DNA from 4 places in the Heyndrickxia sp. NPDC080065 genome. Region 1 is predicted to be linked to each of the others. Evidence: riboswitches for the same ligand, from Rfam matches in the RefSeq annotation. Region 1 holds a riboswitch; each other region holds the start of a gene.
The links. Region 1 has a riboswitch for S-adenosylmethionine ahead of metK (methionine adenosyltransferase). Riboswitches for the same ligand answer to the same signal wherever they lie in the genome.
Positions count from the first base shown of each region.

Region 2: another riboswitch for S-adenosylmethionine. It lies ahead of ACQKP0_RS09750 (5-methyltetrahydropteroyltriglutamate--homocysteine S-methyltransferase); the one in region 1 lies ahead of metK (methionine adenosyltransferase).
Region 3: another riboswitch for S-adenosylmethionine. It lies ahead of ACQKP0_RS01765 (SDR family NAD(P)-dependent oxidoreductase); the one in region 1 lies ahead of metK (methionine adenosyltransferase).
Region 4: another riboswitch for S-adenosylmethionine. It lies ahead of ACQKP0_RS22695 (Na+/H+ antiporter NhaC family protein); the one in region 1 lies ahead of metK (methionine adenosyltransferase).

Region 1 covers NZ_JBNNWS010000014.1:19,593-21,797, reverse strand. The annotation lists gene metK (methionine adenosyltransferase) at 1-924, opposite strand, end outside; SAM riboswitch class I at 1,231-1,404, opposite strand; gene pckA (phosphoenolpyruvate carboxykinase (ATP)) at 1,682-2,205, shown strand, end outside.
Region 2 covers NZ_JBNNWS010000007.1:79,196-81,400, reverse strand. The annotation lists gene ACQKP0_RS09755 (sulfite exporter TauE/SafE family protein) at 1-549, opposite strand, end outside; SAM riboswitch class I at 876-987, shown strand; gene ACQKP0_RS09750 (5-methyltetrahydropteroyltriglutamate--homocysteine S-methyltransferase) at 1,089-2,205, shown strand, end outside.
Region 3 covers NZ_JBNNWS010000001.1:387,661-389,865, reverse strand. The annotation lists gene ACQKP0_RS01770 (Na+/H+ antiporter NhaC family protein) at 1-600, opposite strand, end outside; gene ACQKP0_RS01765 (SDR family NAD(P)-dependent oxidoreductase) at 626-1,390, opposite strand; SAM riboswitch class I at 1,589-1,697, opposite strand; T-box leader at 1,949-2,179, shown strand.
Region 4 covers NZ_JBNNWS010000025.1:18,406-20,610, forward strand. The annotation lists partial or broken gene ACQKP0_RS22690 (Lrp/AsnC family transcriptional regulator) at 1-73, shown strand, start outside; gene ACQKP0_RS22695 (Na+/H+ antiporter NhaC family protein) at 97-1,377, opposite strand; SAM riboswitch class I at 1,489-1,596, opposite strand; gene ACQKP0_RS22700 (sigma-70 family RNA polymerase sigma factor) at 1,971-2,205, shown strand, end outside.

The DNA of each region.
Region 1 (2,205 bases):
TTTCTCTGCCAAGCCAGCAGCCACTATATTTTTCGCAACATATCGAGCCGCATATGCAGCAGAACGATCCACTTTTGTAGGATCTTTACCAGAGAATGCCCCTCCGCCATGGCGTGCATATCCTCCGTAAGTATCTACAATAATTTTGCGTCCTGTTAAACCAGCATCTCCTTGTGGTCCTCCAATAACAAAACGACCTGTTGGATTAATAAAATACTTTGTATTTTCATCGATTAATTCACTTGGAACAACTGGACCTATCACATATTCTTTCACATTACGTTGGATTTGTTCTAAGCTAATTTCAGGATGATGCTGTGTTGAAACAACAATCGTATCGATACGTACCGGACGATCATTCTCGTCATACTCAACCGTTACTTGTGTTTTTGCATCTGGACGTAAATATGGTAATATGTCCTCTTTACGTACTTCTGCAATTCGACGCGCTAATTTATGTGCTAATGAGATTGGTAACGGCATAAGTTCTTTCGTTTCATTACATGCAAATCCAAACATTAAACCTTGGTCACCTGCACCAATTGCCTCGATTTCTTCTTCAGACATTTGTCCTTCGCGCGCCTCTAATGCTTTATCAACACCCATAGCAATGTCTGCAGATTGTTCGTCAATTGATGTTAAAACTGCACATGTTTCTGCATCAAACCCGTATTTTGCACGTGTATAACCAATATTTTTTATCGTTCCTCGAACAATTTTTGGAATATCTACATAAGTGTTGGTTGTAATTTCACCAGCTACTAAAACAAGCCCTGTAGTAACAGATGTTTCACATGCAACCCGGGCATTTGGATCTTTTTCTAAGATCGCATCCAAAATTGCATCTGAAATTTGGTCACAGATTTTATCGGGATGTCCTTCTGTTACTGATTCAGATGTAAATAAACGACGTTTTTTTGTCATCTCTTTTCCTCCCATATTAAGAATCTCTACTATCTATTTTTACGCCTCACGGTACTCATTCCCATTATTATGAAATAAACCAAGGATTTTATCCTTTTCAAGATTTTTATTTGGCTGTTTAAGTTTTTAAAATGCCTTTTAGACAATTTATTTATTAAACAGTTTGCCCCTGCAGTTTTATATACTACAAAACGAATAAAAATCACATTCATAGGTTACGAAAGCGGATAATCTAACATAAAATAAACCCTTCCCCATCATACTATTATGAGAGGAAAGGTTTAGTTCGATTACCCGTGCCTTTCACTCTTATCGTTCAAGGATTAACCTTGCCTCTGGTTAGCACCGTTTCATTCTAGAGGTTAGATTTTTTTAAACTGGCAAAACCAGTTTTTTATTTCTAACTTCAAACCTCTAAATTCTAGAATGCCGGTTGCTGGGTTTCATAGGGCCTGTCCCTCCACCTACTCGGGATAAGAGTATCCGTTCAAGGTAAAATATTACGCAATTTGTTTTACCATGTCAATACTTTTTGTTATCATTAATATTCGTCATTTATTTCCTTTATATATATCTAAACTTAATAACCTTTATTCAAGATTGTTTTCGCAAAATGCAACGAATTTACCCTTAAATATGTCAAATTTAAGTTATTTAAAAAATATGCATGAATAGTATAGACTATTTAAGTAATTGTGTTATACTAATTAACATATAAATGATATTAAATTTTTTCTAAAAAGGAAGGTTAGTATAAATGAAATCAGTAGCTTATTCTAATACATTAGCTAATGTTTTAGAAGGAAATAATATTCTTGCTCAATTAGCAGTACCTCAACTTGTGGAAAAGGTATTACAAAGAGGAGAGGGAATTTTGACATCAACAGGTGCGATCTGTGCTGAAACTGGCAAATATACTGGCCGTTCTCCTAAAGATAAATACATTGTTGAAGAAGCTTCTACAAAAGACTATATCGATTGGGGCTCTGTTAATCAACCAATTTCTGAGGATTCATTCGAAAAATTATATACAAAAGTTGTTAATTATCTCAAAGAACAAAATGAAGTTTTTGTTTTTAAAGGATTTGCTGGTGCAGATAAAAAAAATCGATTACCGATCCAGGTAATTAATGAATATGCATGGCACAATTTGTTTGCACATCAATTATTCATTCGTCCAACTGAAGAAGAATTAGAGACACATCAAACAGAATTCACGATTCTTTCAGCACCAAATGTGAAAGCGGATCCAGCTACTGATGGGACAAATTCAGAAACATT
Region 2 (2,205 bases), on a different contig from region 1:
GATGGTCATTCTTGTTGGGATTTTTAACACTACAAGCATTATAGGGACTAATAAGAATGCTCCACCTGCTCCGACAATACCAGCGGCTATTCCAACGAGTAAAGCTAGTAAGGAAGCGAGCCATTTGTTAAATCTCACTTGGTCAAAACGCTGATCATCGATTCCCCTTTTAGGTATAAACATCATAACAACTGCAATTAAGGCAAGTATGCCATAGACTAAGTTAATGCCGCCCTCTGTGAAAAATTTTGAAGAATATCCCCCGATAAAACTGCCGATTAAAATACTAATACCCATGTATGCAATTAGTGATTTATTTAGAAAACCGCCTTTTCGATAGGCCCATACCCCGCCAATCGTAGCAAAAAACACTTGAACAGCTGTTATTCCTGACACGGAATGTGCGCTAAACTGGGCAACTCCCAACATAGCTGGTATATACAACAACATTGGATAATTAATAATGGCTCCACCAATACCTAGCATTCCCGAAATAAAGGATCCAACAAAACCGATAATAAAAATTGTAATAATAAAGCTGAAATCCATTGTTGCTCCTCCTTAAAATGCATTGTTAAATATCAGATGAAAAGCAAACCTTGAATGGTCCCCTTTTCATTATCCCTTTTTTATCCAAAATTTCAATACACCATTATCGTTTTCATGCTTCAATAACTCATGCCCACCAAACTTGACCATGTAGTTAAGTCATTTTTTGAGCATTCTTATACCCTGCAAGGTATTCCACCAACCATTATTTTTAATAAAATATTTAGTATTTATTGCTAAATTCAAAAGACTAGCAACCCTGATGGTTGACTATTTCAAAATTAATATAATATGATAAATATTAATAAAATTAAATTTTATAGTTTTCCTTATCAAGAGAGGTGGAGGGACTGGCCCTGTGAAACCCAGCAACCACTGTTTATTTAAACAGAATGGTGCTAAATCCTTTAGAACTATTTATGTTCTTGAAGATGAGGAAGAGACTTTGTCAATAAGCTCTTCCTTTTTTAAGGAAGAGCTTATTTATTATTTATCGTTTGTTCTTAATATCATATATTTTTTCAAAGGAGAGAGAGACAATGGTTCAAAATGTAGAAAACGTAAAACACACTTTTCAGACAATCACTCCACCTTTTCGTGCAGATCAAGTCGGGAGCTTATTAAGGCCTGAACGTGTAAAACATGCCCGTTTGCAAAAAGCGGCAGGAAAGATCACTGCTGATCAATTAAGGGAAATTGAAAATGAAGAAATTATTCGTATCGTTCAAAAACAAAAGGAAGTCGGCCTTCAGGCAGTAACTGATGGAGAATTAAGGCGAGCATGGTGGCATTTTGATTTTCTTGAAAACCTTGATGGAGTAGAAGGCTATGATTCGGAAAACGGCCTACAATTTCATGGAAAAACAACAAAGGCACATTCTGTTAAAGTTACAGGAAAAATTGATTTCACCAATCATCCAATGCTTGATGATTATAAATTTTTGCATAGCATTACTGGAGACAGCATAGCAAAAATGACTATTCCAAGCCCAAACATGCTATTTTTTAGAGGGAAAATAGCAAAAGAAGTTTATCATGACCAAGAAGAATTTTTGCATGACCTAACTATTGCCTATCAAAAGGCAATTCAAGCCTTCTATGATGCTGGCTGCCGATATTTGCAGTTAGATGACACATCATGGTCTTCATTTTTCTCAGAAGATGGTGTTAGAAAAATCCTGGAAAAAGGACAAAATCCTAAACAATTACAACAATTTGCTGCAAGAGCTATAAATGAATCCATCGTAAATCGACCTGATGATATGAAAATCACTATGCATATATGTCGGGGGAACTTCCGATCCACATGGAAAGAGTCCGGCGGATATGATGCGGTATCAGAAATATTATTCGATGGTCTAAATGTAGATGGTTTATTCCTCGAGTTTGATGACAATCGATCCGGCGGCTTTGAACCACTACGATATGTGAAACGCCCTGATTTGCAAATTATTCTTGGATTAATCACTTCTAAGTTCGGAGAACTAGAAAATCCAGGTGATATTAAGCGTCGAATCGATGAAGCTTCAAAATTTGTAAACTTAAATCAATTAGGGCTGAGTCCACAATGTGGATTTGCATCGACCGAAGAGGGGAATATTCTTACCGAAGAACAGCAATGGAATAAACTTCGTCATGTAATCGAAATTGCCCATG
Region 3 (2,205 bases), on a different contig from region 1:
AACAATAAAGAAATTAACTTTGAATTTGTCCTTCATTTGTGTATTTTGTGTTCTTACTGCTGCAATGGTTGTATCTGATATCATTGACAAGTTATCCCCAAACATAGCGCCGCCAATAACAGTAGCCATTGCCAATGCCATAGGAATATCTGTTTGTCCTGCAATTCCTATTCCAATGGGAGCTAGTGCAACAACTGTTCCCATAGAAGTTCCCATAGAGGTGGAGATAAAGCAGGCGATGACGAATAGTCCAACCATTAATAAATTTGCCGGAAGTAAGGATAATCCAAGATTGACTGTCGATTCAACAGCACCCATTTCCTTCGCAACACCCGCAAAAGCTCCTGCCAGAATAAAAATTATACACATTAAGATAATATTCGAATGCCCAGCCCCTTTACAAAAGATCTCAATCTTTTTCGATAAAGTTTCTTTCCTATTCATTAAAAGAGCAATGGCACCAGCAATGATAACCGCAACACTTAGTGGCATTTTTGAAAAGTCTTTTGAAAGAAGCCCTGTACCGATAAAAAGCAGTACAAAGATAAGCAAGGGTAAAAGAGCAAGCGCACTTCCTTTTTTTTCTTTTTGATTAGTCATTTCTCTTCCCTCCATTTTTTGATCATTAGTGCATCGTCATTCCACCTGTTACATTAATCCCTTGTCCTGTCATATAATCAGAGTATTTCGATGCTAGGAAAACAACGACATGAGCGATATCTTGAGGAGTCGCTGTTCTTCCTAATGGCACTTGTGAAATATCCTCATCTTTAATGGCTTCCGCGTTTAATCCTCTTAACTCACCTCCTATAATTCTTTCATTTTTTTTCATATCTGTTTCAACTATTCCTGGACAAACAGCATTTACATTTATTTGGTCTTTTGCTAATTCGATTGCCATTACTTTTGTAAAACCTAATACTGCATGTTTAGACGCAACATAGCTTCCCATTAATCGATAGCCATTTTTTCCAGCCTGTGAGGAAATATTAATAATTTTTCCACCTTCACCTTGTTCTTTTAAGTAACGTGCAACAGCCTGGCTGCATAAGTAAACTCCTTTTGCATTTACATCCATTACACGATCCCAATCGCTTTCTTTAATATCAACAGCATAATCCATGGAAGAAATTCCGGCATTATTTACTAAAATGTCTAATCTTCCAAAGGTTTCGATAGCTGTTTGTATCATTTCATTGACCTGTTCACTTTTTGTTACATTTGCCTGGTGGTATAGCAATTGCTTAGTCGATTGTTCAGGGTCTACGTTTAAATCAACCGCCACTACTTTCGCTCCGCAGTCTAAAAGTGCATGGATAATTGCTTTTCCAATTCCTTGTGCCCCTCCTGTTACAATGGCTACTTTTCCAGTTAAGTCCATACAATACATAATGATTGCTCCTTCTTTGAAATGTATTATTCATATTGGAATAATCGGATTAAAATGTAGGATAATTTCGATTTTGCCCTCTATTTTGTACAAAGCGAAGAAGAAAGTTAAAAATGGGACTATCTTTTCTGTTAACGATGGAGAAAAAGAAAAGGCCACTCAAAATAGAGAGGCCTTGGATAAACAAGTTCGAGTCCTCTCTTATCTTTCAAAACAAATGTTTTGCAGGATTTAGCACCAAATCACGATGAACATGAAAGGTTGCCGAGCTTCATAGGGCCAGTCCCTCAGCTACTCTTTATAAGAGATACAATATGAAATTAAATTTACATCCTATTTATATAAATTACACAAAGGTTTAAAAAAAGTCAATTTTATTTTAGTATGGATTTTATTAATACTATCACTATGCAATCGTAAGCAGATGAAAAATTGATTAATTAGACTGGGTTAATACTAAGATGTCAATAAAATAATGCTAAAAAAATTTATTTTGGGAGTTGACAATAAACACCTTATCAATATATAATTCAAAACAATAAATATTCGTTAATATAAGATTCGGCTATGAAAGGAAACAAGTAATGTTTTATCTCCCTGTTATAGAGAGCTGATGGTGGTGAAAATCAGTACAAAGATAAGCATGAATTACAATCCTGGAGCTTCTTTTTCGTAATAAAGAGATGTCTTTATGAAGGGAAAGACGGTCATTCGATCGTTAACAAGGTCAAGAGGTGAACGATATTTGTTCACAACTAGGGTGGTACCGCGAAAATATTCGTCCCTACTGGAAAACCAGTAGGGACTTTTTGTTT
Region 4 (2,205 bases), on a different contig from region 1:
CAGGATTCAAACAAATTTGTCTTTACGAGCTATAAAAAATACAACTGCTTTCCCTATAGAGAATAACAGGTGATTACACTTTTAAAGTAGTGAAGTTCAGGCTTTATTTTTTGTCGGGTATCCGATGAGGATAGCGATGATTCCGCATATTCCTATGAGGATTGGATAGAAAGAGTATTGCAGGATGCTCACTGGCGATATTCCGGCTACGCTTGCGGCTGCCAGGAATTGGGCCCCGTATGGCAGAAGGCCTTGGATCGCACAGGAGAAAATATCTAATATACTTGCGGACTTTCGCGGCTCAATCCCATACTGATCAGCAATATTTTTTGCAAGCGGGCCGGCAATTAAAATAGCAATCGTATTATTGGCCGTCGATAAATCAGTTAGGCCCACAAGACCGGCAATACCAAATTCAGCACCCTTTTTCGATTTAATCCTTCGTGTCGCAAGGTGAAGCAGAAAGTCAACTCCGCCATTAAATTTAATAACCTCCACCATTCCAGCTATTAATATCGCAAGAAAGGCGATTTCATACATGCCTGCCATTCCTTCGCCAATCTTTTGCAAAAGGCTCATTAAATGATAGCTGCCATCCGCTAAGCCAACAGCCCCGGCGAGAACAATCCCTAATGCCAGAACAAGGAAAACATTCATTCCAGCTAACGCAAAAATAATAACCAAAACATAGGGAATAATTTTTACCCAACTATAGCTCAAATGCTCTACTTGTGCCGTGTCACCCATTGTGATAACCCCTAAAATAATGCCCGTTATAATAGCTGCTGGCAACGCAATCCAAAAATTCACCTTAAATTTATCCTTCATTTGTGCACCTTGTGAACGTACGGAAGTAATAGTTGTATCTGAAATAAAGGATAAATTATCGCCAAACATCGAACCGCCAATAATCGCCGCCATTACTAAAGCCATGGGAAAATCGGTATGCTCGCTTATCCCAACTCCAATTGGCGCCAGTGCAACAATCGTTCCCATCGATGTACCCATTGACAGGGAGATAAAGCCGGCAATGATGAACAAGCCTACGACAAGCAGGTTTTCCGGAACAACCGATAAAGCAAAGTTAACAGTGGAGTCCACTGCCCCCATGCCTTTTGCTGCCTCTGAAAAGGCCCCAGCTAAGAGAAAAATAACAACCATCAGCATGACATTTAAATTTCCTGCGCCTCGGCAAAAAATATCAACCTTTCGCGCAAACGGTTCTTTTCGATTCATCGCTAGAGCCACAGCGCCCGAAATGGCAATGGCTACAATGACAGGAAAGGCATAAAAATCACCTGTAATAACTCCTGAACCAATAAATAAAATCAAAAAAACAACAAATGGGATCAGCGCCCATGGATTCCCTTTATTCATTGTTCTACCTCCAAAAAATAAAATAGGACACGTCTTTTATCCATATTTTGCCCCGAAAAAAAGGCCTCATCTTGAAACAACAAGAAGAGGCCTTATATCTATAAAACACTCATCTTATCTATCAAGCCTTTGCTTGCTGGATTTGGCACAGCAACTTAATCACTAAGTTCCGCTGCCGAGATCTCATCGGGCCAGTCCCTCCATCTCTCTTGATAAGAAGAAAAATATTATATTTTTTTGTCACAGCAAATAAAAGATTACATGATTTTTATTCCCTTATCAACAAAATTTTTATGGATATTTTTGGATTATGGTATAAAATCAAAATAATTTTAAGTTATTAACCGTAATCACAAAATAATTTTTTTTGAGCAAAAGAAAATTACATACGTAGAGGCTTATAAAAAGTTCTAGTTTGACAAGGAAATCTAATTTAGTGGAATAAAAAGTCTCTTGTTGTTCAACAATCGTCCAGATTCTTGAAAAGGTCGGAGTTCTTTTTTGTATTAGAGATCTAGATTTTACTTTCGTATTTCGTTTAAACTTTTTCTGAATAATACTGCTCTAATATTATGAAAGGAGTTATCAATAATATGGAAAATATCAATGTTGTTAAAAAAGCCATAAAAGGTGATGAGCAAGCATTTGAATTATTACTAAAACAAGAGAGCAGTAAACTGTATAGAACTGCATTTTTATATGTAGGGAATAAAGAAGACGCTTTGGACGTTGTCCAAGATACAGTTTGTAAAGCATATGAATCTATTGGCAAATTGAAAAACCCGGAATATTTTAGTACCTGGATTATTAGAATATTGATTCGAACCG